Regions from separate parts of the Pantoea sp. GABEPS69 genome, predicted to be linked through region 2. Evidence: predicted binding sites of a transcription regulator. Region 2 holds the regulator's gene; each other region holds the start of a gene.

Region 1 (7,838 bases), 450 kb from region 2:
CGGTGCCCAGGAATATTACAACGTGAAGCCGGATCTGACCTGCCTCGGCAAAATCATCGGCGGCGGCATGCCGGTGGGCGCCTTCGGCGGACGCCGCGAGGTAATGGATGCGCTGGCGCCTACGGGGCCGGTTTATCAGGCGGGCACCCTTTCCGGCAACCCGATTGCGATGGCGGCTGGTTTCGCCTGCCTGACGCAGATCGCCCAGCCAGGCACCCATCAAACGCTGACCGAGCGCACCACGCAGCTGGCGCAGGGTCTGCTGGCGGCGGCAGAGGCGGAAAATATTCCGCTGGTGGTGAATCACGTCGGCGGCATGTTCGGCATTTTCTTCACCGACGCCGACAGCGTGACCTGCTACGCCGACGTGACGAAGTGCGACGTTGAGCGCTTTAAGCACTTCTTCCACCTGATGCTGGAAGAAGGCGTTTACCTTGCGCCTTCCGCCTTCGAAGCGGGCTTTATGTCGCTGGCGCACAGCGCCGAGGACATTGACCGCACCGTCGACGCCGCGCGTCGCTGTTTTGCAAAATTGTAAACGCGTTATTCGCTCAGACGGCTAGCCTGTCAAAAAGCGGATGACAGGGGCTGAAGAGCAAAGCGTCCCGCGACAAGGATGTCGCGGGCCGAGCGAGCAGGGATGCCTTGAGCGACTTTGCGATCAGACCCTGTCATCCGCGTGAGCACGCAGTCAACAACGTCAGACCGGCATATTGCCCGTCTTTTTTTACCGCGAGCGTCTCAATAGCCAGATAAAATAAGGCGCGCCGATAAAGGTCGCCATCAGTCCCGCCGGCAGCTGATCCGGAAACGCCAGCATGCGTCCGCACCAGTCGGCCAGCAGCATCAGCCCTGCTCCGAACAGCCCCGCCATCGCCATCTGCGGCAGCGCGCGGCGGAAGCCGAGCATGCGCGCGATATGCGGCGCCATCAAACCGACAAAACTCAGCGGCCCGATGGTCAGCGTCGCCGCGGCGGTCAGCGCGGCCGCCAGCAGCATCAGCGCCAGACGCGAAGCGTTGAGCGCCATGCCCGCCGAACGCGCCGTAGCGGAGCCCAGCGGCAGCAGCGTTAGCCAGCGGCTGGCGAGCGGCGCCAGCGCGATCAAAACCAGCGCCAGCATGGCGCTCTGCATCGCCGCCTTTGCGCTGATATTGTAGGTGGAGCCGGAAATCCAGCTCAGCAAGCCGCCCATACGCGGATCGCCGCTCGCCAGCAGCAGCATCAGCAGCGTGACGAACGCGCTGTTCAGCGCCATGCCCGCCAGCAGCATACGCTCCGGCGAAAAGCCGCCGCGGCTCGCCACCAGCATAATAATCATCAGCGTTCCCGCCGCGCCCAGCGCGCCCGCCGGCAGCAGAAACGCCAGCGCGTCGCCCGGCACGAAAAACAGCATCACCACCACGCCGAACGCTGCGCCGGAGCTGATGCCCAGCACTTCCGGGCTGGCCATCGGATTGCCGGTCAGACGCTGAATCAAACAGCCCGCGACGCCGAGCATTAGCCCTACCGCCAGCGCCGCCAGCAGACGCGGGGCGCGCCACGGCAGCAGCTGATGGAACAGTTCGCCGCCTGACCATACCCAGCCGTGTGCGTCGCGGCCAAAGGCGAGCGCGATCCACGCCAGTAACCCAAGCAGCGCCAGACCGACCAGCGACCAGCGCCGCACCGCATGCCGCTCCGCCGGCACCTTATCGCCCATATCGAGCGGGGGCGGCGCCGAGCCGGTGCGCAGGCGCGGCAGCAGCCAGAGCAGCAGCGGCACGCCCGTCAGCGCGGTCAGGGTGCCGGTAGAAACTTCGCGCCAGTGCGCGGTGAGCCACAGCACGCAGGCATCCGCCAGCCACAGCAGCAGCGCGCCGATCAGCGGCGCCAGCAGCATGCGGCTCAGCAGCCGACGCGCGCCCAGCAGCTTCGCCAGCAGCGGCGCGAACAGGCCGATGAAGCCGATAATGCCCGCCACGCTCACCAGCTGCGCGCTGAGCAGGATCGCCAGCGCCAGCGTGCCGACGCGCGCCAGCGCCAGCGCCAGGCCGAGATTTTTCGCCACGCCGTCATCCAGCCCCATCAGCGTGAGCGGACGCAGCAGCGCCAGCGCCAGCGCGAAGGCGACCAGCAGACGCGGCCACAGCAGGCTGACGTTCTCCCAGCCCATCTGGTTGAGCGTGCCGGTGCTCCACAGAAACATTGTCTGCAGCTGGTCGTGATTGAAAATGGCGAAGATCTGGTTTACCGCCCCGCTGTAGAGGCTCAGCACCAGCCCCGAGAGGATCAGCGTGACCGGCGACAGCCGTTTGCCCCAGGCGACGCCGAACACTACCGCCCCAACCGCCAGCGCGCCGATCAGCGCCGCCAGCTGCGTAGTGGCCGCGCCGCCCGGCAGCTGCCACAGCGTGGCGACGGTAATGCCGAGCTGTGCGCCGGAAGAGACGCCCAGCGTGGTCGGCTCCGCCAGCGGATTGCGCAGCGCCTGCTGGAACAGCAGGCCCGCCAGCCCCAGTCCGGCGCCGACCAGCAGCGCCAGCCCGAGCCGCGGCAGCAGGCTGTAGTGAAACAGCATCTGATCGATGTTATTGAGATCCGGCGACAGTAGCGCCTGCGCCCACTGCGCCGACGGCAGCGCCGCGCGCAGGTTGATAACGCTCAACAGCAGCGCCAGCAGGAAGAGCAGGCTCAGCAGCGCGGCGGGGAAATAACGATGGCGCATCAGCGCGTCTCCAGCGCGCGTTCCAGCACGCGAACAAAGTGCAGCGCCGACAGGGTCGCGCCGTAGTACCACACCGCCGGAACACGCTGAAAGCGTCCGGCACGAACAAACGGCAGCGCCTGCCACAGCGGGCTGCGGCTGAGCTGCGCCATATCGGCGTCGTTAGCGTGATCGAAGCAAATCGCCTCGACGTCGCGCAGATGCGCCAGCCGTTCAATGCCGATCACCGCGCTGCCCCAGAAGTTGGTTTCGCCCTGCCACGCGTTGGTCAGCCCCAGCTGCTCCATCACCTCCAGAAACAGGCTGTTTTTGCCGAACGCCAGCGCATGCCGGCTGTCCATCAGCGACATCAGCAGCACCGGACGCGCGGCATAGGGTGCCAGACGCTGGCGCGCGGCGGCCAGTTCGCGATCCAGCAGCTGCAGATGCGCCTCTGCTTCCGCTTCGCGGCCGATACGCGTCGCCAGCGCGCGCAGCGAATCGCGCGCAGCGGAGAGCGGTTTGCCGTCGCCGCGGTTGAGGTCGAAGCCCATGATCGGCGCGATGCGCTTGAGTTTTTCCGGCGGCGGGCCGTAGCCGTTCGAGCAGAGGATCAGCGAGGGCTGCAGCTGGGTCATCAGCTCCAGATTGGGTTCGGTGCGCAGCCCGATGTCCACAGTCTGTGGCGGCAGCGGCGGCTCGCCGACCCAGATGTTGTAGTTGCGCGTATCGGCGACCGCCAGCGGCGCGACGCCGAGCGCCAGCAGCAGCTCGGTCGGCAGCCACTCCAGCGCAATAATACGCTGCTGCTCAGGCAGGGCGGCCCGCAGCGGCAGCGCGCTCAGCCACGGCGTCAGCGCCAGCGCCGCCAGCAGGCGACGACGAGTGATCTCCATGCTCAGGCCCTCAGTAGACAAAGCTGACCGGCGCGCCGCCCTGCGGATGCGGCAGGATACCCATAGGAATGCCGTAAATCGCGCCCAGCACCTCGGCCTGCATAATGACGTCCGGCGCGCCTTCGGCAATCATCTTGCCATCGCGCAGCGCCACCAGATGGTCGCAGTAGCGCGCCGCCATATTGATATCGTGCAGCACGGCGATCACCGTCAGGCCGCGCTCGCGGCTGAGCCGCTGGATCAGCGCCAGCACCTCAACCTGATGCGCGATATCCAGCGCCGAGGTCGGTTCGTCCAGCAGCAGACAGCGGCTGTTTTGCGCCACCAGCATCGCCAGCCAGGCGCGCTGACGCTCGCCGCCGGAGAGGCTGTCCACTAGGCGCGCCGCCAGCGGCTTCAGCCCCACCTGCGCAATCGCCTCTTCGACCCGCGCGCGATCTTCGTGGCTGAAGCGGCCCAGCGCGCCGTGCCACGGATAGCGGCCTATCGCCACCAGCTCGCGCACCGTCATACCTTCGGCGGCGGGCAGCTGCTGCGGCAGATAGGCGACTTCGCGCGCGAAGGCTTTGCCGTTCCACGCCTCGACCGGCGTCGCGTTAAGCAGCACGCGCCCCTCGCTGGGGCTCTGATGCCGTCCCAGCATTTTCAGCAAGGTGGATTTGCCGGAGCCGTTATGGCCGATAAGCGCGGTCACTTTGCCCGGCGCAAAGGTTAACGAGAGCGGATGCAGCAGCGTGCGGCCGGGCACGTGAAAGCTGACATTATCCAGCGTAAAAGTGGCTGCGTCGTGCGGAGGCTGCATGATCATCCCAGGTTAAACGGGCGCCGCGGCGCCCGGTTGTATCAGAAACGGAAAGTGGCGGTGCCGACGATTTGACGCTCTGCGCCCCAGTAGCAGGCGTAGTCGCGGTAACAGCTGGCGACATAGTCGCGGTCGAACAGATTTTTCACGTTGACGCCCACCGACGAGCCAGGCAGACCGAAGCGGCCAAGGTCATATTTCAGCATCGCATCCACCGTGGTGTATCCGGCGACGTCGAAGTTCTGGTTGTTTTGCGTGCCGGTGCTGTAAAGCCCTTTGCTTTCGCCGACGTAACGCACGCCTGCGCCGACGGTAACGCCGGAAAGCGCGGTCTCATGGAAGGTATAATCGGCCCAGAGCGACGCCATATGCTTAGGCACCTGCACCGGCGTACGGCCGCGTAATTTATTGTCTTCGGTATATTCCGCGTCGGTATAGGTGTAGGCGGCCGTCAGGTCGATATTGGCGTTTAGCGCCGCTTTGGCTTCCAGCTCAACGCCGCGCGAACGGATTTCGCCGCTCTGCACGCTGAAGGATGAATTTACCGGGTCCGCCGTCAGGTTTTTGGTCTTGGTCAGCTGATAAAGCGCGGCGGTTAACGTAATCGGGCGATCCTTCGGCACATACTTCACGCCCGCCTCATACTGTTTCGCGCGCGACGGATCGAAGGCCTGCCCTTCATAGGTAGAACCGGAGTTGGGAATAAAGGCTTCGCTGTAGCTGAAGTAAGGCGCGATGCCGTTATCGAATACGTAGTTCAGACCGCCGCGCCAGGTAAAGGCCTGATCGTTCTGGCGGTCGGTTGTTCCTTTATAACGATCGTATACCGACGTCATGGCGTAATCGTAGCGGCCGCCCAGCGTCAGCACCCAACGATTCCACTCCATCTGATCCTGCGCATACAGGCCGGTCTGACGCTGTTTATTAAGATGCTGATAGGGATCGAACGGGATACTGCTCTCATCGCCATACTGCGGATTAACGGCGTTCAGGCTGCTGGCGGTGCCAAACTGCGCATCAATATCGTTGCGCGTGCGCTGGAAATCCACGCCCAGCAGCAGGGTATGATCCAGCGCGCCGGTGGCGAATTTCGCCTGCGCCTGGGTATCGACGGCGAACTGATTCAGCCTCTCCTGCGACACTGCGGAAGCACGCGTAATCGACTGCGTAGCGGCGTCGAAGCCGTTGCCGTAAATGCTGCGGTAGTCGGTGCGCAGATCGGCGTAGCGCAGGTTCTGGCGCACCGTCCAGGTGTCGTTGAAGCTGTGCTCAGCGTTGTAGCCCACCATTTTGGTGTTGCGCGAAATTTTATTGCTCTGCTCGCCTTCGTCGAAATTGGTCGGCAGTTTGTACTCGCTGCCGTCCGCGCGCGTAATCGGCACCACCGTGCCCTGACGCGGCAGCCAGCCGTAATAGCCGGTCTCCGGCTCATTCTGGAAATAGGTCAGCAGGTCGAAACGGGTATTCGCGTCCGGGCGCCAGCTAAACGCGGGCGCAATGGTATAGCGCTTCTCTTTGTTGCTCTCCTGCTGCGCGTCGGCGCTGCGCGCGAGGCCGGTCAGACGGTAGCTGTAGACGCCGTCGTCATCCAGCGCGCCGCCGAAATCGAATCCGGTCGAGAAGAGGTTGTCGCTGCCCATCTGAAACTGCACTTCGCGCAGCGTTTCCTGGGTCGGGCGCTTGCTCACCAGCGCCACCACGCCGCCGGGATTGCTCTTGCCGTAGAGCACCGAAACCGGGCCGCGCAGCAGCTCGGCGCGCTCAAGGAAGTAAGGATCGATGGCGAATTCGGAATAGTTGTCGCCCTGCAGCTTCAGGCCGTCAAGATACTGGTTGGTGTTGGTTTCGCTGAAGCCGCGAATCGACAGCGCGTCGATCACCTGCGAGCTGCCGCGGTTGCCGGTCAGTACGCCCGGCGTGTAGTTGAATGCCTCTTTTACCGTGGTTATCTGCCGCTTTTCCATCTCTTCGCGCGTGACCACCGAAACCGACTGCGGGTTTTTCTCGATCGGGGTGTCAGTTTTGGTGCCGGTGGCGCTCTGTTTCGCGGCGATGGTCGGCGCCGGGCCCCACGCGCTCTCCTGCGCCGCGCCGGAGGGGGCGTCCGCCGAAACCACTAGCGTCTCCTCAGCCAGCGCGGAGGCGCTCGCTGAACCCAAAATCACGGCAATGCTCAAAGCCAGCGGGCGGCGGAAAAAAACGCCGCGCAGATAACAAGGAAAAGTCGTTCGCGCATTCATAGTAGTGTCTCTTGAATAAAGTAGTCGGCAGGCGAATGGAAACGAGAATGATTATTATGCCGAATGGATTCTAGGCGAAACGCTTTGCTTTCTGCAAGGGATAATCCCGCGCGCAGCGCCGCCTGGCGGCCATTCGCGCAGTATTGATCGGGCACAAAAAAAGGGCGCCGTAGCGCCCTTTTTAACCGACGGTTTAGTTGCCGCCGAACATATCTTTGATCCAGCCCGCGACGCCGTCGCCTTCTTTCTTCTCCGGCTGCTGCTGCTGTTGTTGCTGCTGCATCTGCTGCTGATTTTGCTGCTGGTTCTGCTGCTCCTGCAACTGCTGCTGTTGCTGCTGGAACAGCTGTTGCTGCTGCTGGCAGAGCGCGTCGGGATCGAGCGACCATACCGGCAGCGAGCGCCAGGTGCTGCTGCCGTTGCCGCAGACGAAGTTGCCAGCGGAATCGACGTTCATCATCGAGACATCTTCCGGCGGCGTCAGCACCAGCGGCATCGGCGCCTGGTTATCCAGGTAGCGGCGGTAGATCTGCATCGCGCCGCTGGCGCCGTACAGCTTGCTCGGCTGGTTATTGTCGCGGCCCACCCAGGTAATGGCGACCTCTTTACCGTCGACCCCGGCGAACCAGCTGTCGATCAGGTCGTTGGTGGTGCCGGTTTTGCCCGCCAGATGCGCCTTCGGATAACGCGCGCCCAGCGCGCGCGCCGTACCGTGATCGGCGACCTGCTGCATGGTGTAGAGCGTCAGATAGGCGGCCTGCGCCGGCTCGACGCGCTGCGCCTGCGGGAAGCTCTGAAAGAGCACGGTGCCGTCTTCAGCAATCACCGAGCGTACCGCCGACAGCGAGGCGCGGTTGCCGCCGCTGGCGATCGACTGGAACGCCTGCGCGACTTCGATCGGCGTCAGGTTAAGCGCGCCGAGCAGCATCGACGGCACCGGGTTGAGCTGATCTTTCGGCACGCCCAGTTTGGTCCAGGTATCCACTACCGCGTCCAGCCCCAGCGTCATGCCGAGATTGACCGTCGGCACGTTCATGGAGTTGGTCAGCGCGTCCACCAGCATCACCTTGCCGCTAAAGCGACGATCGTCGTTCATCGGTTTCCAGACGGTGCCGTTCGGCTGCTTCAGCGCGATCGGTTCATCGGCGATCCAGCTGTTGAGACGATAGGTGTTCGGCTGGCTGAGCGCGGTCAGATAGGTCGCCGGTTTCGCC
Region 2 (7,838 bases):
ATCTGAACGAAAACGCGCCGCGCGCCATGGCGGTGCTCGATCCGCTGAAAGTGGTGATTGAGAACCTGCCGGCCGGCCATAACGAAATCATCACCATGCCGAATCATCCGAACAAGCCGGAGATGGGCACCCGCGAAGTGCCGTTTGGCCGTGAAGTCTGGATCGATCGCGCTGACTTCCGCGAAGAAGCCAATAAGCAGTACAAGCGACTGGTGCTGGGCAAAGAGGTACGCCTGCGCAACGCTTACGTGATCCGCGCCGAGCGCGTGGCAAAAGATGAAGAGGGGAATATCACCTGCATCTACTGCACCTGCGACGTCGATACCCTGAGCAAAGATCCGGCTGACGGCCGCAAGGTGAAAGGCGTGATCCACTGGGTCTCCGCCGACCATGCGCTGCCGGCGGAATTCCGCCTTTACGATCGCCTGTTCAGCGTGCCGAATCCAGGCGCGGAAGAGGATTTCCTGACCACCATCAACCCGAATTCGCTGGAAATTCGTCAGGGATTCGTCGAGCCAGGTTTGCAGAACGCCAGCCCGGAAGCGCCTTACCAGTTTGAGCGTGAAGGCTACTTCTGTGCCGACAGCCACTATTCGCGTCCGAACCAGCTGGTGTTTAACCGCACCGTGGGTCTGCGCGATACCTGGGCGAAAATCGGCGATTAAATTTTTGCATTAACGGCATGATAAAATTACTACAGGGCGAGCAATCGCCCTTTTTTATATCTGCAATTAGCTGCAAGGCAATTTTTTGTTCTGTAACAAATGATTACCGCTTGTCTGACCAGTCTGGGAGTTGTCTGAGTTAACGAAAATTAATCAATTTCCAGATGTGAATTTCGTTTTTTCAGGTAGGCTATTCGCTCTTTGAAGAGGCTATGCGGGCATAAAAAGGAAAAATGATGACGGCTCTTGGTCAGGAAGCAAAACACAGCGTGGTAGTTTTACATCAGTTAATCGAACGTATATTCAATCAGCCTTCAGGCGAAGACGATACCTTCGAACTGCTGCTTTCGCACTTCCATCCCGATTTCCGCATGGTCACGCCGCAGGGTCGGCTGCTCGATTTGAATCAAACGGAAGAGTTGTTTCGTCAGCTACAGGGGCGTCGCGAAGGCATGCGCATCGCCACCAGCGAACACGCGGTAATCTCTCAGGGCAAAGATGAGGTCACTATTCAGTATCGCGAGCTGCAGATGATTAACGGCAGCGATCAGGCGCGCATCTCGCTGGCGATCCTCGACTGCACCACGTCGATTCCCCGCTGGCGCTATCTGCACGAAACGCTGGTCGGCTGACGGCATAAAAAAAGCCGGTACACAGACCGGCTTATAGAATTACTGCATAGCACACATCTTTACTGATCGTGGAGCGTTTCGTCTTCGCGGCAATCGCCCAGCGAGCAGTGTCCATAGAGATAGAGGCTGTGGTTCGTCAGCTTGATGCCGTGGCGGGTAGCAATATCTCGCTGGCGCGATTCGATTGATTCGTCGCTAAATTCGATAACTTTACCGCAGTCGAGGCAGATCAGGTGATCGTGATGATGCTGCTGGGTCAGTTCGAAAACCGATTTTCCGCCTTCGAAGTTATGACGCGTCACGATGCCCGCATCGTCAAACTGGTTCAGTACGCGATAAACGGTAGCCAGACCAATCTCTTCGCCCATATCAATCAGGCGTTTATACAGATCTTCCGCGCTGACGTGATGGCACTGAGGTTCCTGAAGCACTTCCAGAATTTTAAGTCTGGGCAGCGTGACTTTCAGGCCAGCCTTCTTTAATGCGGTGTTGTTGTCAGTCATGCGGATATTGTCCTGTTACTTTGCTGGTTACTTGAGGCGCCTTGCCTTGAATGTCGTTCGGTGTCTATTCTCATTTGCGTCTCATTATAGAGGTGAAGTTTTGAAATGAAAACCGAGGGAAACGCCTGAAATCAACACGGGCTGTAAGAAGATGCGTAACGGCGCCGGGCGGAGAAATGCAGGAGGTTCGTTATCATCTCGCTAACTTCCTGACCTCGCGGAAGAAATAAGCAGATAACCGATGTGGGTATTGTACAGAATCAGAGATAAAAGTTAAAAATCTGTAGCTATTATTTCTATAGGAAAAACCATTAACTCAATGTGAGCCAGCGCCCACATTGAGTATGTGGGTAATCAGGCTTCGATGATCGCCTGCAGCTGCAGCTCATCGGAAATCTGCTTAACCCAGGCCTCGACGCGCTGATTGGTCAGTTCCGGCTGACGATCTTCGTCAATCGCCAGGCCGAGGAAGTGCTTGTCGTCCGCCAGACCTTTAGAGGCTTCGAAATGGTAGCCTTCGGTCGGCCAGTGGCCGACGATCACCGCGCCGTTCGGCTCGATAATGTCGCGAATGGTGCCCATCGCGTCGCAGAAATATTCCGCATAGTCTTCCTGATCGCCGCAGCCGAAAAGCGCGACCAGCTTGCCGTTGAAATCGATCTCTTCCAGCGTCGGGAAGAAGTCGTCCCAGTCGCACTGCGCTTCGCCGTAGTACCAGGTCGGAATGCCCAGCAGCAGGATATCGAACGCCTCGAGATCTTCTTTCGTGCTCTTGGCAATGTCATGCACTTCCGCAACCTCTTTGCCCAGTTGTTTCTGGATCATTTTTGCAATGTTTTCGGTGTTGCCGGTATCGCTGCCAAAGAAGATGCCTACGATTGCCATGGGGTAAATAACCTCTTAAATCCTGATAATGAGTGCATGCGCAGAGCGCACAATTAAGCGAATGATAGCAGAGCGGGCAAAAGGGCGGAACTCGAAAAGCCGCTCCATTTGCTTCTGCGTGCGCTTTGCGCTATTCAGCCCAGTTTGAGTTGCGCCAGCAGCATTTGTTCAATCAGTTCGCTGCGGCTGATATTGCGCTGCTCAGCCAGGGTGTTTAACGCATCCACGGCTTCGCTGGTCATTTTGAGTTCGACACGACGCAGCCCGCGCACTTTGTCACGTTTCAGTTGATTGCGCTTATTGATGCGCAGCTGTTCATCACGCGAGAGCGGACTGGTTTTCGGTCGACCGGGCCGACGCTCGTTTGCAAACAGATCCAGCGTAGTGCGGTCAGTGTGTTCTTTTGCCATGGGTTAGTAAAACTAGCGGCGCGAGCAGGCGCGTTTATAACGAAATGGGCCATTGCCGCGGCAAAAAAATGAGCAGCGGCAAAATTTAGCGCGCCATCATACTCCAGCCGAAGTGATGACGCCAATGCTAAACCGCGAACGGCAAGCTTTTGCTTTTAAAGCGCAAAAAAGCGGCGGACGCTGCGCAATACGGCATCAGGTTTCTCGGCGTGCACCCAGTGGCCGGCGCCGCTGATGACGTGCGCATGCGCGGCGGGAAACTGACGTAGCAGCGCGTCGCGATGCTGGTTGTCGAGATAGGGCGAGTCGCCGCCGCGTATAAAGAGCGCGGGATGCGGCCAGGGCGGCACCGCTTCCCAGCCAGATATTGTAGCGTAATTTTCCCATAGCGCCGGAACGTTGAAGCGCCACTCGCCATCCTGAAACGATTTGAGAATAAACTGGATGACGCCTTCTTCCTTTATATGAGCACGCATCACCTGCGCGGCCTCGCTGCGCTGGCGCACGCCCGCGTCGCTAACGGCACGGATGGCGGCGAAAATCTCGTCGTGGCGTCGCGTCTGATAATCTACCGGCGCGATGTCGATCATCACCAGCCTCTCCAGGCGCTGTGGCGCCAGCGCGCTCATCGCCATGGCGATTTTTCCGCCCATTGAGTGGCCGATAACGGCGACGCGATCGATCTGGTGCGCATCCAGGGTGTCGAGCATATCCTGCGCCATGGCGCGATAGCTCATCTCGTCGGCGCGCGGCGACAGGCCGTGGTTGCGCACATCTACCTGTATCAGCGGGCCCGCGTCTTTCAGGCCGCGCGCCAGCACGCCGAGGTTATCCAGACTGCCGAACAGGCCGTGAATAAACAGGATGGGCAAGGAAGCAGCGATTGATTGGTCAGTTTGCAGACGAGCATTTAAAATCATGGCAAAGTTCTTAAGATGGGGACCTTGGGTTAGGTTATCATGCTTTCACCTTTCCAGGCGCGACGACACGGCAGGCTTTAGGGCATATTCCGACTTTTGCCGTCTGAGCGTGCGAAGGCTATCAGCCCGCCTGGATTTAACTTTATAATCCTTATGTTAGAACCCGCCTGTCTCGCCAGCAACCGAGCGTTGCAACGGCGTTTTTCAGGCTGGCGTGGTTCTGTCACGAGTCGAAACCGTACGGAAAAAGATGAAAACGATCGAAGTTGACGAAGACCTCTACCGCTATATCGCCAGCCACACGCAACATATCGGCGAGAGCGCCTCTGACATTTTACGGCGGATGCTAAAATTTAATGCCGGTCAAAGTGCGCCTGCGGCAGCGGCGCCGTTAGCCGCTGGCGACGCGGCGCAAAAAACGATCCAGCCTGTGCGCGCGGAAAACCGCCCGCAGGATCGCGTGCGCGCCGTGCGTGAGCTGCTGCTGTCCGACGAATATGCCGAACAGAAGAAAGCGGTTAATCGCTTTATGATGGTTCTTTCAACGCTCTATCGTCTTGATCCTTCGGCGTTTGCTGAAGCCACTGCGTCGCTGCAGGGCCGTACTCGCGTCTATTTTGCGGGCGACGAGCAAACGCTGTTGCAAAATGGCACCCATACTAAGCCGAAGCATGTCCCCGGCACGCCGTACTGGGTGATCACCAATACCAATACCGGCCGTAAATGCAGCATGGTGGAACACATCATGGTCTCAATGCAGTTCCCGCAGGAGCTGGCAGAGAAAGTTTGCGGCACCATTTAAACTGAAGCGTCAGGGAGAAGCGCCAATGGCCAGTCACCCCCGTGCCGGGCAACCCGCCCAGCAGAGCGATTTGATTAACGTTGCACAGTTAACATCACAGTATTATGTCCTGCAGCCCGACGTGGCGAATCCGGACCATGCGGTGAAATTCGGCACCTCCGGGCATCGCGGCAGCGCAGGACGCCAGAGCTTTAACGAGCACCATATTCTGGCGATCGCGCAGGCCATCGCGGAAGAGCGCAAGAAAAACGGCATTACCGGACCCTGCTATGTCGGTAAAGATACGCACGCGCTCTCTGAGCCGGCGATTCTGTCGGTGCTGGAAGTGCTGGCCGCCAACGGCGTAGACGTCATCGTGCAGCAGGACAACGGCTACACGCCGACGCCGGCTATCTCCAACGCTATTCTTGAGCACAACAAGCAGGGCGGCGCGCAGGCGGACGGCATCGTGATTACGCCGTCGCACAACCCGCCGGAAGATGGCGGCATCAAGTACAACCCGCCGAACGGCGGCCCGGCCGACACCAACGTGACCAAAGTGGTCGAAGATCGCGCCAACCAGCTGATTAAAGCGGGCCTGCAAGAGGTCAAACGTCTGCCGCTGGATCAGGCATGGGCAAGCGGCCGCATCGTCGAGAAAGATCTGATCCAGCCTTACGTAGAAGGGCTGGCACAGGTGATCGACTTCGCCGCTATCCAGAAAGCGGGCCTGAAGCTGGGCGTCGATCCGCTGGGCGGCTCCGGCATGGAGTACTGGAAGCGCATCGCCGAGCACTATCAGCTCGATCTGACCATCGTGAACGACGCCATCGACCAGACCTTCCGCTTTATGCATCTGGATAAAGATGGCGTGGTGCGCATGGACTGCTCTTCCGAATGCGCCATGGCGGGCCTGCTGGCCTATAAAGACAAATTCGATCTGGCGTTCGGCAACGACCCGGACTATGACCGTCACGGCATCGTTACGCCGGCGGGCCTGATGAACCCGAACCACTATCTGGCCGTGGCGATCAACTATCTGTTCCAGCATCGTCCGCAGTGGGGCAAAGAGGTCGCCGTCGGTAAAACGCTGGTCTCCAGCGCGATGATCGACCGCGTAGTTAACGATATCGGCCGTAAGCTGGTGGAAGTGCCGGTGGGCTTTAAGTGGTTCGTCGACGGTCTGTTCGACGGCAGCTTCGGCTTCGGCGGCGAAGAGAGCGCGGGTGCCTCTTTCCTGCGTTTCGACGGCTCCGCCTGGTCGACCGATAAAGACGGCATCATTCTCTGCCTGCTGGCGGCGGAAATCACCGCGGTTACCGGCAAAAACCCGCAGCAGCACTACGACGAGCTGGCTGCACGCTTCGGCGCGCCGAGCTACAACCGTCTGCAGGCGCCTGCGACCTCTGCGCAGAAAGCGGCGCTGTCGAAGCTGTCGCCGGAGATGGTCAGCGCCGACACCCTGGCGGGCGATCCGATCACCGCGCGCCTGACGGCGGCGCCGGGCAACGGCGCCTCTATCGGCGGTCTGAAAGTGATGACGGAAAACGGCTGGTTCGCCGCGCGTCCGTCAGGCACCGAAGACGCCTACAAGATCTACTGCGAAAGCTTCCTGGGCGCGGAGCATCGCGCGCAGATCGAGAAAGAAGCGGTAGAGATCGTCAGCGAAGTGCTGAAAAACGCCTGATAATATTGAGCTGGCTGGTAAACCAGAGGGTTTTTCAGGCGGCTCAATAGTCAAAACGCGGATGGTATGGACCGAAGAGCAAAGCGTCCCGCGACAGGGACAAAAACGCCGGGAGCGTTTTTGAACAACGCAGCGCGTTAGCCCGTTTACGGGCGCACATCAGGGATGAGATGCGTAATCGCGCGGGCCGAGCGAGCATGGAGCCATGGACTTTGCGATCGGTCCATGTCATCCGCGTCTGCACAGTGACACAAGCATCAAGCGCCCCCTGGGCGCTTTTTTTATGGCATAAAGCGGTAGCCGATGCCGGTTTCAGTCAGCAGATGCTTCGGCTGCGCCGGATCCGCCTCCAGCTTCTGCCGCAGATGCGCCATATAGATGCGCAGATAGTGGCTGTGCTCCACCGCATTCGGCCCCCAGACCTGACTCAACAGCTGGCGCTGCGTCAGCACCTTCCCGATATTGCTCAGCAGCACGCCCAGCAGACGAAACTCAATCGGCGTCAGATGCACCTCGCGATCGGCGCGCACCACGCGGCGCGCGGCGAGATCGACGCTAACGTCGGCGAAACGGATCACCGGCTCCGGCTGCTGGCCGGGATGACGACGCAGCGCCACGCGCACGCGCGCCAGCAGCTCGCCAATACCGAAAGGCTTGGTCAGATAGTCGTCTGCGCCGACGTCGAGCGCGTCGATCTTATCCTGCTCGTCTACGCGCGCCGACAGCACAATCACCGGCACGGCGCTCCACTGGCGCAGCTCGCGAATAAAGTCGCGTCCGTCGCCGTCCGGCAGGCCCAAATCGAGGATCACCAGATCGGGCTTGCGCGTCGCCGCCTCAATCAGCCCGCGCTGCAGCGTGTCGGCATCAAATACCTTCAGCGCTTCGCCTTCCAGCGCAAGGCGCACAAAGCGCCGGATCTCTTTTTCATCTTCAACGATTAGTACGGTGGCCACGCAGCGGTGCTCCATGCCTGAAAACCTGGCGCTACTGTAGCAGTAAAATATCCGGCTGCGAATTGATCATAAGGCGATCAAGTCTTTAACCATTCTGTAACTTACTTACACTATTATCTGAAGGTGAGTCTTAAAAGCGAAAAATAGTGGTCGGATGAGTAGTAAAATTACACAGGGAAGCGTAATATCTGAGCAAGATCACATTTCAGTCACAGCTCTCAAGGAGGCCAACGATGTATCAAAAGTATCCTGTGTATAAAGTCCTGTTGCGGCGCGCGCTGGTTGTCCTGCTGGGCGTCGCGGCGCTGCCGGTTATGCTGTTTCGCCAGGATCGGGCACGTTTCTACAGCTATCTTCATCGCATGTGGTGCAAAACCAGCGCTAAGCCGGTCTGGCTGG
Region 3 (7,838 bases), 390 kb from region 2:
GTGCGGTTTCTCTCGGGAAATCAACTATAAAGTGGAGAGACGAATGAGTGTAAGCACACCGATGCTGGTGACTTTTTTAATTTATATCCTTGGGATGGTGCTGATAGGCTTCATCGCTTACCGTTCCACCAAAAACTTCGACGATTACATTCTGGGCGGCCGCAGTCTGGGCAGTTTTGTGACCGCGCTGTCGGCGGGCGCCTCTGATATGAGCGGCTGGCTGCTAATGGGGCTGCCGGGCGCGATTTTTCTCTCCGGCATTTCGGAAAGCTGGATCGCCATCGGTCTGACGATCGGCGCCTGGCTGAACTGGAAGATCGTAGCGGGGCGTCTGCGCGTGCAAACCGAGCACCATGACAATGCCCTGACGCTGCCCGATTTCTTCACCAGCCGCTTCGAAGATAAAAGCAAAATCCTGCGCGTTATCTCTGCGCTGGTGATCCTGATCTTCTTCACCATCTATTGCGCCTCGGGCGTAGTGGCGGGCGCGCGCCTGTTTGAAAGCACCTTTGGCATGAGCTATGAAACCGCGCTGTGGGCCGGTGCGGCGGCGACCATCCTTTATACGCTGGTGGGCGGCTTCCTTGCGGTGAGCTGGACCGATACCGTGCAGGCAACCCTGATGATTTTCGCGCTGATCCTGACGCCGGTGATCGTGATTGTCGCCGTTGGCGGACTGGACGACTCGCTGGCGGTCATTGAGGCGAAAAGCATCGAAAACCTCAATATGCTGAAAGGGCTCGATTTCGTCGCGGTGATTTCGCTGCTGGGCTGGGGACTAGGCTATTTTGGTCAGCCGCACATCCTGGCGCGCTTTATGGCGGCGGATTCGCATCGCTCGATCCGCACTGCGCGCCGCATCGGCATGGCCTGGATGGTGCTCTGCCTGGCAGGCGCGGTGGCGGTCGGCTTCTTCGGCATCGCCTACTTCCAGAACCACCCGGAGCAGGCGGCGAACGTCAGCGGCAACGGCGAGCGTGTCTTTATCGAGCTGGCGCGCATTCTGTTCAATCCGTGGATCGCCGGCATTCTGCTCTCGGCCATCCTGGCGGCGGTGATGTCGACCCTCAGCTGTCAGCTGCTGGTCTGCTCCAGCGCGCTGACCGAAGATCTCTATAAAGGCTTCCTGCGCAAAAACGCCAGCCAGAAAGAGCTGGTGTGGTTTGGCCGCGCCATGGTGCTGCTGGTGGCGCTGATCGCCATCGCGCTTGCCTCGAACCCGGATAACCGCGTGCTGGGGCTGGTAAGCTACGCCTGGGCCGGTTTCGGCGCCGCCTTTGGTCCGGTGGTACTGTTCGGCGTCTGCTGGAAACGCATGACACGCAACGGCGCGCTGGCGGGCATGGTGATCGGCGCGGCGACGGTGCTGATCTGGAAACAGTATGGCTGGCTGGGCCTGTATGAAATCATTCCGGGCTTCGCCTTCTCCAGCATCGCCATTGTGCTCTTCAGCCTGCTGGGTCGCGAGCCGTCCGCCGCTGCGCAGCAGCGTTTCGACGCGGCCGAAGCGGAATACCTGACCAAATAATTCATTACAACATACAAACCCGCTTCCCGTAGGGGAGCGGGCTTTTTTGCGTCTTCAGCTGGAGAAATAATTTCGCTGCATTACTTGTTTTTTCCTGCGCGATAATGATAATCGGTATCGTTCGCATTTTACCTAACTTTACCTGCGATTGACGCTGCTTAACATTCAAGAGGTCGGCGATGTTTGTTCCCTTTCTTATCATGCTGCGCGAAGGCCTGGAAGCGGCGCTGATCGTCAGCCTGATCGCCAGCTATCTGAAGCGTACCGGCCGTACCCGCTGGTTTCCCGCGCTGTGGGCGGGCGTGTTTATCGCGGCGGCGCTCTGCCTCGCGCTCGGCATTATCATCAACCAGACCACCGGCGAATTCCCGCAGAAGCAGCAGGAGCTGTTCGAGGGCATCGTGGCCGTGGTCGCGGTGGCGATCCTGACCTCGATGGTGTTCTGGATGCGCAAAGTGGCGCGCAATATGCGCGCGCAGCTTGAACAGGCGGTCGATCAGGCGCTGAATCAGAGCGGACGCGGCGGGCTGGCGCTGGTGCTGATGGTGTTTCTCGCCGTGGCGCGTGAAGGGCTGGAGTCGGTGTTCTTTCTGCTGGCGGCTTTTACCCAGGATGTCGGCTACGCGCCGCCTGTGGGCGCCGTGCTCGGGCTGGCGACGGCGGTAGTACTGGGCATGCTGCTCTACTGGGGCGGCGTACGCCTGAATATGGCGCACTTCTTCCGCTGGAGCAGCCTGTTTATTCTGTTCGTCGCCGCCGGGCTGGCGGCGGGCGCTGTGCGCGCCTTTCATGAGGCGGGCCTGTGGAACCATTTTCAGACTGTCGCATTCGACCTGAGCAACGTGCTCTCTACTCATTCGCTGGCGGGCACGCTGCTTGAGGGCGTGCTGGGCTATCAGGAAGCGCCGAGCGTCAGCGAAGTGGCGGCCTATTTTCTCTATCTTATTCCGGCGCTGCTGCTGTTTTTACTGCCGGCGCGTCCGGCGCGCCAACTCTCGACTAAACAGGGATAACTCTATGATGATTCGCTTTCGCCGCAAAACCCTGCTGGCTTCGCTGCTGGCGCTGACGGGAACCGCTGCGGCCGCCGATATTCCGCAGGTCGCCGTCAGCGTGACGGATACCCAGTGCGAACCGATGCAGCTGACGGTCAAGCCAGGCAAAACCCAGTTTCTGATCAAGAACAACAGTCAGAAAGCGCTGGAGTGGGAGATTTTGAAAGGCGTGCTGGTGGTGGAAGAGCGCGAAAATATCGCGCCGGGCTTCAGCCAGAAGCTCACCGCTAACCTTGAGCCGGGCGAGTATGAGATGACCTGCGGCCTGCTGAGCAATCCGAAAGGCAAACTGATCGTGCAGGGCGAGGCGTCGCCAGCCGCGAAAGCGGGCAAACCCGACGTGCTGGCATTGGCCGGTCCCATCACCGCCTATAAAGCCTACGTGACGCAGGAAGTAACGCAGCTGGCGGCGAGCACCGAAGCCTTTACCCATGCGGTTAAAGCGGGCGATATCGAGAAAGCGAGAGCGCTCTATGCGCCGACCCGCCAGCACTACGAGCGTATCGAGCCTATCGCCGAGCTTTTCTCCGATCTTGACGGCAGCATCGACGCGCGCGAAGACGATTACGAGAAGAAAGCGGAAGATCCGAAATTCACCGGCTTCCACCGCCTGGAAAAAGCGCTGTTCAGCGATAACAGCACCAAAGGCATGGAGGGCTACGCCACCCAGCTCAACCGCGACGTGCAGGATCTGCAGACCCGTATCAGCGAGCTGGCGTTCCCGCCGGTGAAAGTGGTCGGCGGCGCGGCCGGGCTAATCGAAGAGGTCGCCTCCAGTAAAATCTCCGGCGAAGAGGATCGCTACAGCCGCACCGACCTGTGGGATTTCCAGGCGAACATCGACGGCGCGCAAAAGATTGTCGATCTGCTGCGTCCGCAGCTGCAGCAGGCGAATCCGCAGCTGCTGGCGAAAGTCGACGGTAACTTCAAAAAAGTCGACGCCATTCTGGGCAAGTATCGCGAGGGAGAGGGCTTCGCCTCCTACGAAAAACTCACCAGCGCGGATCGCAATGCGCTGAAAGGTCCGGTTACCGCGCTGGCGGAAGATCTCTCTTTACTGCGCGGTACCTTAGGTCTCGATTGATATGAGTCGTCAACAGGATGAGGCGCAGCCCGCGCGGCGACGCCTGTTAAAAGGGCTGGGACTGATGGGCGGCGCGGCCGCCCTGAGCGGCGGCTGCCCGTTCCACGCGGCGGCCGACAGCTTTTCTCCCGGTACGGTTGCGCCCGACGCGCGACGCCAGGTGCAACCTTTCTACGGAGAGCATCAGGCGGGCATCATCACGCCGCAGCAGGCGTCGATGATGCTGGTCGCCTTTGACGTGCTGGCCAGCGATAAGGCCGATCTGGTGCGCTTGTTTCAGCTGCTCACCGCGCGCATCGCCTTTTTGACCAGCGGCGGTCCGGCGCCGGCGGTGACTAATCCTAAGCTGCCGCCGATGGATTCAGGCATTTTGGGGGCAGAGATCGCGCCGGACAATCTGACGATGACGGTTTCGGTAGGCGCGTCGCTGTTCGACGAGCGTTTTGGCCTGCAGGCGCTGAAGCCGAAGAAGCTGCAAAGCATGACGCGCTTTCCCAACGATTCGCTGGATGCCGCCCAGTGCCATGGCGATCTGCTGCTGCAGATCTGCGCCAACACCCAGGACACGGTGATCCACGCGCTGCGCGATATCGTGAAATACACGCCCGATCTGCTGGGCGTGCGCTGGCGGCGCGAAGGCTTTATCGCCGATCACGCCGCGCGCAGCCAGGGGAAAGAGACGCCCATCAACCTGCTGGGCTTCAAGGACGGCACGGCCAATCCCGACACGCAGGATAAGCCGCTGATGGATAAGCTGCTGTGGGTGACGGCCGATCAGGACGAGCCGGCGTGGACGCGCAGCGGCTGCTATCAGGCGGCGCGGATTATTCGCTTCCGCGTTGAGATGTGGGACCGCACGCCGCTCGGCGAACAGCAGGCCATCTTCGGCCGCGACAAGCTGAGCGGCGCGCCGCTGGGCATGCAGCACGAGCGTGACGTGCCGGATTATACGAAAGATCCGGATGGCGAGGTTATCGCGCTCGACGCCCATATCCGCCTGGCCAATCCGCGCACGCCCGAGACGGAGAGCAGCCTGATGCTGCGCCGCGGCTACAGCTATTCGGCGGGCACCACCGCATCGGGGCAGCTCGATATGGGACTGCTGTTCGTCTGCTATCAGCACGACCTGGAAAAAGGCTTTATCGCGGTACAGAAGCGGCTTAACGGCGAAGCGCTGGAAGAGTATGTTCGTCCCATCGGCGGCGGCTACTTCTTTGTTTTGCCGGGCGTTCCCGACGCTAAGCACTATCTGGCACAGCCGCTGCTGGAAGCCTGACGACACCTGCGCCGCCGCATCGGCGGCGCGGTTTCGGCGCGCCATGCAAAATATTTGTTTCCCGCCTAAAAATCTAATCCCTTGATTGCTATGAGAAAGCCCTTTTTTGCCTGCCTGCCCGTTGCTGTTATTTCTGAATTCTGGGTATGGTCGTAAAATTAATGTTGCCAACTCTGTTAAAATTAGTGCAGTTTAATGGATAAGCGTGTTGTATCGCAGACTGGAGTCGCGCATGGGAAGGTCCTTTACAGGACAGACAGTTTTACCTCAGGTTCCACACTCTTCAGCGAGGGCATGCGCGCCTTCGACAGCCTCTTCTTCTTTATCAAATTGTTTCTCTATCTTCGATTTTACCGGTGTGCCTTTGCGCCTCGGTGCGGCGACACATCTTTATCAACGGTACGTCATGGCTCGAAAGGAAGCCAATCAAACCTCTAAAGCGTTCAGTTAATCGTGGCGGGCAGCGGCCCAACGCGGGAAATGAAACCAACTGTAAGGTGCGACTATGGGAAGACAGAAAGCAGTGATCAAAGCGCGTCGTGAAGCCAGAAGAGTGCTTCGTAGTGACTCTCGCAGTCATCGTCAGCGCGAAGAAGAATCGGTCACTTCGCTGGTGCAGATGGGTGGGCTGGATGCTATCGGTATGGCGCGCGACGTGCGCGACCGTTCGCCGATCGCCGCCAGGAACGATGCTCAGGCGCACTATCTCCAGGCCATAGAATCGAAGCAGCTGATCTTTGCAACCGGCGAAGCTGGATGCGGTAAAACCTGGATCAGCGCCGCGAAAGCGGCAGAGGCCCTGATACATAAGGATATCGACAGGATTATCGTCACACGTCCGGTGCTACAGGCCGATGAAGATCTGGGATTCCTGCCAGGGGATATCTCAGAAAAATTCGCCCCGTACTTCCGGCCGGTCTACGACGTTCTGGTTAAACGTCTTGGCGCTTCCTTTATGCAGTACTGTCTGCGACCCGAAATTGGCAAGGTGGAAATCGCGCCTTTCGCCTATATGCGCGGTCGTACCTTTGAAAATGCGGTGGTGATCCTCGATGAGGCGCAAAACGTGACCGCGGCCCAGATGAAGATGTTCCTGACGCGCCTTGGCGAAAACGTTACGGTGATTGTTAACGGCGATATTACCCAGTGCGACTTGCCCGCTGGGGTCTCTTCCGGTCTCGCGGACGCGCTGGCACGGTTCGAAGAGGACGAGATGGTCGGCATTGTACGTTTCGGCAAAGACGACTGCGTGCGTTCGGCGCTCTGTCAGCGCACGCTGCATGCGTATGGTTGATTGATTTGAGTAAGTCTGTGTAGCAAGCAAACCCGGCGCAAGCCGGGTTTTTTTATGGGGCAGCATCGCAGGCTCCGCTGTCCAACGGGCTGCGCCCGTTGTCGAACCCCGGCGGGGATTCTCATACCCCTCTCATCGAGGAATATGCAAAAAAAATGCCTGAACGTTAGTTCAGGCATTTTCTTGAATTTGTGGCGGTGAGAGGGGGATTCGAACCCCCGATACGTTGCCGTATACACACTTTCCAGGCGTGCTCCTTCAGCCACTCGGACACCTCACCACATTTTTTCCGCTGACCTTGCTGGGTCAACGGGGCGCTACTATAGGGAGTCGGCCCAAAAGGGTCAAGCACTATTTTTCTCTTTTTTTCTATCCGCTTAAGCTCTGTTCGAATCGATTTATCCCTGCGCGTTCCGGCCAGATTGTCATCAAAAAGAAATCCCGCAGCCACAAAAATGTCACCAAAGCATCACAGACTTAACGCCTGAAACTTCTGGTAAATTTTTCTTATAAAGGAATACAGGATGAAACCGATGCGCCTCTTTACCTGTTCGCTGCTCGCCTCGCTGGTGAGTTTATCCGTACACGCTGAAACTGCCAGCACGCCCGCAGATACAGGCTACTCGCGTGCTGCCACCGGCGACATTACCCAGCATGGCGGAGCGCGTCGCCTGACTGGCGATCAGACCGAGGCGCTGAAAGCGTCGCTGCGCAACACCACGGCGAAAAACGTCATTCTGCTGATTGGCGACGGCATGGGCGACTCGGAGATCACCGCGGCGCGCAACCTGGCGGAGGGCGCAGGCGGCTTCTTTAAAGGCATTGATGCGCTGCCGCTTACCGGCCAGTACACCCATTACTCGCTGGACAAGAAAACCCATAAGCCGGATTACGTGACCGATTCCGCCGCATCCGCCACCGCGTGGGCCACCGGCACCAAAAGCTATAACGGCGCCATCGGCGTCGACGTCAACGGCAAGGATCAGCAAACCCTGCTGGAGATCGCCAAATCGGCAGGCAAAGCGACCGGCAACGTCTCCACCGCAGAGCTGCAGGACGCTACGCCCGCCGCGCTGATGGCGCACGTCACCAGCCGCAAATGCTACGGCCCGGAGAAAACCAGCGAGCTGTGCGCCAGCAACGCGCTGGAGCAGGGCGGCAAAGGCTCGATCAGCGAGCAGATACTGAAAACCCGCGCCGACGTGGTACTGGGCGGCGGCGCGAAATCCTTTAACGAGGTGGCGAAAGCGGGCGACTATCAGGGCAAAACCCTGCGCGAACAGGCGCAGGCGCTGGGATACCAGCTGGTGAGCGACTGGCAGGGACTCAACGCCGTTACCGTGGCCGACAAGGACAAACCGCTGCTCGGCCTGTTTGCCGACGGCAATATGCCGGTGCGCTGGAAAGGGCCGAAGGCGAGCCACTATGGCAACATCGAGCAGGCGGCAGTGACCTGCGAGGTGAATAAAGAGCGCCCGGTCGCGACTCCGACGCTGTCGCAGATGACCGCCAAAGCGATCGATCTGCTGAAAACCAATCCGAACGGCTTCTTCCTGCAGGTTGAAGGCGCGTCGATCGATAAAGAGGATCACGCGGCGAAC

Evidence for each region. Region 2 encodes Fur, which represses iron uptake genes when iron is present. Its sites were predicted from a motif close to ATAATAATGAGAACNACTATCAA; they were not measured.
Region 1: the regulator Fur is predicted to act here: its motif matches at 6,660-6,682, upstream of fhuA (ferrichrome porin FhuA).
Region 3: the regulator Fur is predicted to act here: its motif matches at 1,633-1,655, upstream of efeU (iron uptake transporter permease EfeU).

What each region holds. Positions count from the first base shown of each region.
Region 1 covers NZ_CP118618.1:3,311,808-3,319,645, forward strand. Annotated here, with positions in the region: gene hemL (glutamate-1-semialdehyde 2,1-aminomutase) at 1-538, shown strand, start outside; gene fhuB (Fe(3+)-hydroxamate ABC transporter permease FhuB) at 728-2,707, opposite strand; gene fhuD (Fe(3+)-hydroxamate ABC transporter substrate-binding protein FhuD) at 2,707-3,582, opposite strand; gene fhuC (Fe3+-hydroxamate ABC transporter ATP-binding protein FhuC) at 3,593-4,390, opposite strand; gene fhuA (ferrichrome porin FhuA) at 4,426-6,624, opposite strand; gene mrcB (bifunctional glycosyl transferase/transpeptidase) at 6,818-7,838, opposite strand, start outside.
Region 2 covers NZ_CP118618.1:2,857,865-2,865,702, reverse strand. Annotated here, with positions in the region: gene glnS (glutamine--tRNA ligase) at 1-665, shown strand, start outside; gene PVE98_RS14020 (hypothetical protein) at 902-1,297, shown strand; gene fur (ferric iron uptake transcriptional regulator) at 1,357-1,800, opposite strand; gene fldA (flavodoxin FldA) at 2,155-2,685, opposite strand; gene ybfE (LexA regulated protein) at 2,820-3,095, opposite strand; gene ybfF (esterase) at 3,251-4,015, opposite strand; gene seqA (replication initiation negative regulator SeqA) at 4,266-4,817, shown strand; gene pgm (phosphoglucomutase (alpha-D-glucose-1,6-bisphosphate-dependent)) at 4,843-6,483, shown strand; gene kdpE (two-component system response regulator KdpE) at 6,765-7,439, opposite strand; gene PVE98_RS13980 (DUF2517 family protein) at 7,673-7,838, shown strand, end outside.
Region 3 covers NZ_CP118618.1:2,472,140-2,479,977, reverse strand. Annotated here, with positions in the region: gene putP (sodium/proline symporter PutP) at 44-1,528, shown strand; gene efeU (iron uptake transporter permease EfeU) at 1,708-2,541, shown strand; gene efeO (iron uptake system protein EfeO) at 2,546-3,667, shown strand; gene efeB (iron uptake transporter deferrochelatase/peroxidase subunit) at 3,669-4,943, shown strand; gene phoH (phosphate starvation-inducible protein PhoH) at 5,449-6,237, shown strand; tRNA gene PVE98_RS12155 (tRNA-Ser) at 6,430-6,517, opposite strand; gene phoA (alkaline phosphatase) at 6,762-7,838, shown strand, end outside.